DNA from 2 places in the Oceanobacter sp. 5_MG-2023 genome. Region 2 is predicted to be linked to the other one. Evidence: predicted binding sites of a transcription regulator. Region 2 holds the regulator's gene; the other holds the start of a gene.
What was found. The regulator PhoB, encoded in region 2, activates phosphate uptake and scavenging genes when phosphate is short. The targets are predictions, from matches to a motif close to TGTCATANNNNTGTCANA.
Positions count from the first base shown of each region.

Region 1: Q4551_RS00785 (spondin domain-containing protein) is a predicted target of PhoB. The motif match lies at 1,476-1,493, and genes of this name have one in related genera.

Region 1 covers NZ_JAUORS010000001.1:169,429-172,583, forward strand. The annotation lists gene Q4551_RS00780 (spondin domain-containing protein) at 1-646, opposite strand, end outside; gene Q4551_RS00785 (spondin domain-containing protein) at 657-1,352, opposite strand; gene ubiD (4-hydroxy-3-polyprenylbenzoate decarboxylase) at 1,557-3,041, shown strand; gene Q4551_RS00795 (2Fe-2S iron-sulfur cluster-binding protein) at 3,038-3,155, shown strand, end outside.
Region 2 covers NZ_JAUORS010000024.1:25,094-28,248, reverse strand. The annotation lists gene cysZ (sulfate transporter CysZ) at 1-147, shown strand, start outside; gene phoR (phosphate regulon sensor histidine kinase PhoR) at 149-1,459, opposite strand; gene phoB (phosphate regulon transcriptional regulator PhoB) at 1,466-2,164, opposite strand; gene ubiA (4-hydroxybenzoate octaprenyltransferase) at 2,272-3,155, opposite strand, start outside.

The DNA.
Region 1 (3,155 bases), on a different contig from region 2:
GGTCTTGCCGATCATCTCGACTGGCATTAAACCCTTCGCCACCGGCAGCCGGGCCAGGAATGGTCGTCGACGATTCGGTATTGGCTTCGGTGCCAGCGTCGTAGCTGTTGGCCGTTACCTGAAGCGATGACCCCACTGCCAGCTGCGTCACGTCCAGCGCAGAGGCGGCAATCACCCCATCGTTGGTATTCACCAGCATGCTGGTAATACTCAGCAAGATGCTCTCATCCGTGGCGCCCATGCTGTCTACACTTATGCCATCCAGCGTTATGGTCAGCGTTGCCGTACCGCCCGGCACAACGACCCCCTCGCCGCTCTGGCTGCTGTACACCGCCGGGTTGCTGTTGGCAGCGGCCAGCAAGGCGCTGTTATCGCCGCCTTCGGCCAATTGCTCCAGCTCAATACTGGCGGCCGTGCCGGTCACCAAGGTGTGATAACCGGCCCCATGTGCCACCACTGCCAGTGGCGACAGGGGTTGCCCGGCCGTGGCATTGGTCACGGTGACGGCAAAGGTTTTGTTGCTGGTTTGTTCAGCGTCGCTCGCGCTGTTACTGCTGTTGTTATCGTCATCAGCCAAACAACCGCTCAAGAGCACCGCGCTGGCCAAGACCGGCACCAGGCCGACATGCTTGCGTATCAGAATCATCTTAATCACCTCACTTGACCGTCAAGGTCACACGGGCCACCGGGTTCAACCAGCGGTGTACTGTTGAATCGATATCACTGACACCGCCACTGAGATCGCTGTCGCCCAGCACATTGCGGTGAATATGAACAAATTCTTCCGCTACTGCAGCAATGCCTGTTGCCGATATGCCAATGCTGGCATCCAGAGGTTCAGGAACCGGGAATCCGGCTTCGCCCGGTGCTCCGCTGCCCCGCATTTCATCATTGGCTTCGGTACCGGCGTCATAGCCGTTGAGGTCGTAGTAATAGGTCCCCGCCAGTGTTGGAATCTCAAGGCTGTTGAGAGCAACAAAGCCGTCGTTAGTGGGCAGCATCATGGCCACAATCGACAGTTGGGTATTCATACCGGTGTCGATATCTGTGCTGGCTGACTGTCCTGCCAGCAACAACCCGGCGGCTGGATTGTCGACGATGACACCACCGGCACCGGTTACATCCGCCGACAAGCCGCTGATATCACCACCTTCAGCCATTTTTTGCAGGTTGGCACTGGCCGCTTCACCCGGCATAAACAGCGCCGTATCGGCATCGTGACCAGCTACCAGCAACGGCGTAAAGGCAATTCCACGCGTCAGGTTGGTGATTTCTACGGTCAAGTCGGCTGCCATTGCCGGGATCGCCAGAGTGCTTATGGCGGCGGCCAGCAGCGTTGTACGTAAATTCATCATCATGCTCTCCATCATTGGGTTAGGGTTCGCAGCCTGCCAACAGCCTGCTGAACAACCCGTTCAGAATGATGCCTGGAGCCGGTTGCAGTCCTCCCGGAAGTGTTACGGAGTCGTCCGGGTTATCACAGAAGTATCACAGCCTATTGGCTCATTAACCCGCCCCGTTGCTATCATGCCTCTTCCTGAAAGTGAGGCAGCCGCGTGAAATACAACGACCTTCGTGACTTTATTGACCAACTCGAAAAGCAGGGTGAGCTCAAGCGCATCCGCTACCCCGTCGATCCCCATCTGGAAATGACCGAAATCGCCGACCGGGTATTACGGGCAGAAGGCCCGGCACTGCTGTTTGAAAACCCCAAAGGTTACGAAATGCCAGTGCTGGCCAATCTGTTTGGTACCCCCAAGCGGGTCGCCATGGGTATGGGCGAGAACTCAGTTGCAGCACTGCGGGAGGTCGGCAAGCTGCTGGCTTTTCTGAAGGAGCCGGAGCCACCCAAGGGCATGAAGGACGCCTGGGAAAAGCTGCCGATCTTCAAGAAAGTATTAACCATGGGCCCAAGCGTGATTAAAAAGGCCCCTTGTCAGCAGGTGGTCATCGAAGGTGAAGACGTGGATCTGGGCAAGATTCCGGTGATGCATTGCTGGCCCGGAGACGCCGCACCGCTGATTACCTGGCCCCTGGTGATCACCAAAGGCCCACACAAGGAACGCCATAATCTTGGTATTTATCGCCAGCAGGTTATCGGCAAGAACAGGGTCATTATGCGCTGGCTCAGTCATCGAGGTGGGGCGCTGGATTTTCTGGAATGGCAAAAAGCCCATCCCGGCGAGCCGTTTCCCGTCACTGTCGCACTGGGGGCCGACCCGGCCACGATTCTGGGTGCAGTCACTCCGGTGCCCGATACCCTGAGTGAATACGCATTTGCCGGACTGCTGCGCGACAGCAAAACCGAGCTGGTGAAGAGTATTGGGAATGAGCTATTGGTGCCCGCCAGTGCCGAGATTGTGCTGGAAGGCGTGATCCATGCTGGTGACATGGCCCCGGAAGGGCCGTACGGTGACCACACCGGTTACTACAACGAGGTGGATCAGTTCCCGGTATTCACTGTCGAGCGTATTACCCACCGCCGCGATCCGATTTATCACAGCACCTACACCGGTCGGCCACCGGATGAACCCGCCATTCTGGGTGTTGCCCTGAACGAGGTGTTTGTGCCGATTCTGCAAAAGCAGTTTCCGGAAATCGTTGATTTCTATTTGCCTCCGGAAGGCTGCTCCTACCGTATGGCCATTGTCAGCATGAAAAAGCAGTACCCGGGTCACGCCAAGCGCGTAATGATGGGGGTATGGTCGTTTTTGCGGCAATTCATGTACACCAAGTTTGTCATCGTGGTGGATGACGACGTCAATACCCGCGACTGGCAAGACGTGATCTGGGCGATTACCACCCGTATGGACCCGGCACGGGATACCACCCTGATCGAGAACACGCCTATCGATTACCTCGACTTTGCTTCGCCGGTCTCTGGTCTGGGGTCCAAAATGGGAATGGACGCCACCAACAAGTGGCCCGGTGAAACCACCCGGGAATGGGGCACACCGATCGTCAAAGACCCAGAGGTGGTTGCCCATATTGATGAAATCTGGTCGGAACTCGGTCTTGACCCCATGGACGACAGCCAGTGAACAGTGTGCAACCCGTCACCACGGTAACGGTTACCTTTTTACCAAATCAGGTGACCATGCCTTGCCGCACTGATCAGACCCTGATGGATGCGGCTCATGAACATGGCATCAAGA
Region 2 (3,155 bases):
CAGCGCTGGACGGCCTGGGGATTTGGTGGGGCGGTGTCGGTGCTGATGGCGGTACCATTACTGAACTGTCTGGTGCCCCCGGCGGCGGTGATCGGGGCTACGCTGTGGCAATTGCAACGGCAGGCCGATCAGTCACGGGCCGGTTGATCTATTGGCCGGCCTCATCACGGTTGTCAGATAAGCAGGCTGCGGGGAAAACACAGGTGAATGTACTGCCCTTGCCTTCGATGCTGCTGATTTTCAGCTCGCCGTCATGGTGCAGCAAGACGTGTTTGACAATAGCCAGTCCCAGTCCGGTACCGCCAGTGGCGATGCTGCGGCTGGGGTCGGCGCGATAGAAGCGCTCGGTCAGGCGGGGGATGTGATGCTGGGCAATACCGATGCCGTTATCCGAGACGCTGAAATGCCCTTTACCGCCTTCGGTATACCAGCGCAGGGTGACGTCACCCCCTTCCGGGGTGTATTTGACGGCGTTGAATACCAGGTTGGAAAATGCACTGCGCAGCTCATTATAAAAGCCCATCATTTTTTGATCCTGATCGATGGTCAGGGTAATGGTGTGCTTGCTGCTGCTGAGTGATGCGGCATCGCGACGGATGGCTTCCAGCAGCGGCTGCAGCTCGATAGGCTGAGGCTGTTCCGTCTTGCCGGTCTCCAGCCGTGACAGCATCAGCAAATCCTTGAGCAGGTTTTCCATACGATGACTTTGTTCGCTCATTTGCTGCAGCATGCGACCCCAGCGTGGTGGCAGCATCTCGGAAGCGGCTTGCATGGTTTCGACGTAACCGGCAATCACGGTCAGCGGTGTACGTAATTCATGGCTGACGTTGGCAACAAAATCCTTGCGCATTTCTTCCAGTTGTTTCAAACGGGTGATGTCATGAATCAGGATCAGGCGATCCTTGCGGCCAAACAGGGTGATATTGAACTGCAGGTAAATGCGCGGATTGATGGGCGATCGAATCGTGAGCGGTTCCTGATAATCGGCCTTGTCGAAGTAGGCCTTGAATTCTGGTGTGCGGATCAGGTTGGTGATGGGCTGGCCAATGTCTACCGGGTTGCGTAACCCCAGGTAGTTTTGTGCGGCCTGGTTCCAGAATTCCAGCGCGCCGCTGGCATCCACCATCAAGACAGAATCTTGCAGGGCCGCGGTTGAGTCCTGGATACGATTGATAATGGCCTGCAGGCGCTGCTGGTGTTTGATATTGCTTTGCTGCAAGCGCTGGTTCTCGGTAAAAATCGCTCCCCAGATGCCCAGTGTTCGCGGTAATACGGTGGTTTGTCCCTGATCCAGCCAGCGGTGCAGGCGGTACAGTTGCAGCCATTGCCAGGTGATATAGGCCCCCATCATCAAACACAATGCTTCCAGCGGCCGGTCAAAAAAGACGTAACCACAACCAACGGCCAGAATCAGCAAGTAGACAAGGCGGCGCAATTCTCTGCGCCAGACGGGGGACATCAAAATTCAGGAGGCTTTGGTCGAAAAGCGGTAGCCGGTGCCACGCACGGTTTGGATCAGTTGTTCGTGAGACTCACCGAGTGCTTTGCGCAGACGACGAATATGCACGTCAACGGTGCGCTCTTCAACGTACACATTACCACCCCAGACTTGATCGAGCAGCTGGGCTCGGGAGTAGGCCCGTTCCTGGTGGGTCATGAAAAACTGCAACAAACGATACTCCGTAGGGCCGATGTCAATCGGGTCGCCATGAGCGGTAACGCGATGGCAGACCGGGTCCAGCATCAGGCCGCTGACTTCAATGGGCTCTTCGATGCCTTGTGGGGTGGAACGGCGCAAGACGGCTTTCAGTCGTGCGACCAGTTCTCGAGGGGAAAACGGTTTGGTGATGTAGTCATCTGCCCCCGCTTCCAGCCCTTGTACTTTGTTATCTTCTTCGCCCTTGGCCGTCAGCATGATGATTGGCAACTCAGCGGTGCGGTCTTCACGCTTGAGGCGCCGGGCAAATTCGACGCCACTGGTGCCTGGCAGCATCCAGTCGAGTAAAATCATATCAGGCTTTCGATCGATAATCTGCGCATGTGCTTCCTGTACATTGGCAGCCTCAAGGCATTCATACCCGGCCATTTCCAGGGCCACGGCGATCATTTCCCGGATAGGGGCTTCATCGTCCACAATAAGAACGGTCTTGCCAGCTTTGGTCATAAGGCTCGTCACGCAAATGTCACAATAGGAATAATGCGGAGGTATTACACTGACCTAGTGTTACAAGCATGTGACACTGTTGGCATTGGCGTCAAGCCTGACACCAATTACGCGCTGGACAGGGCGTAGTGTGACAGGAGTCCGGCCCAGATCAGCGTGCCATACCAATGGGCTGCCAGAAACACTTTCATGCAGGCTTCCCGGCGGCGACTGCGGATAGACCATAATTGCCAGACCAGATACCCTCCGGCGACGCACCAGGCCAGATAAAACGGCCAGCTTGCTTCCAGCTGATTGCCCGTCAGTAACAGACAAAAATGCGCCATTCCGTAGAGAATGGCGATCATGGTGACATCCAGGTCGCCAAACAGGATCGCCGTGCTTTTGACACCAATCAGCAGGTCATCGTCGCGGTCGACCATGGCGTAAATTGTGTCGTAACCGACCGTCCAGCAAACATTGGCAATAAACAATAACCAGCAGACAGCGGTCAGCTCATTGGCCTGTGCGGCAAAGGCCATTGGAATCGCCCAGGAAAATGCAGCGCCGAGAAACACCTGTGGCAAATGGGTATGGCGTTTCATAAAGGGATAAAGTGCTGCCAGAGCGACCCCGCCGAGGGATAACCAGATGGTCAGGGCATTGGTCAACAGCACCAGCGCCAGACTGATCAGGCACAGCACAATAAAGCCGGATAATGCTTCGCGGTCAGAGATGCGTCCTTGAGTCAGGGGACGGTCCTGGGTGCGTTTGACATGGCGGTCGATATGACGGTCGGCGTAGTCGTTAATAACACAACCGGCCGACCGCATAAGAAATACGCCCAGAGTAAAAATCACCAGATTGGCAATGGAGGGAATGCCCTCGGCGGCAATCCACAGCGCCCACAAGGTTGGCCAGAGCAGCAGATAAGAGCCAATCGGCCGGTTCAGGCGTGTCAGCTGCACCCACTGATACCAGTTGGGCCAGAGTTTGTTGAGTGAGGCGGACA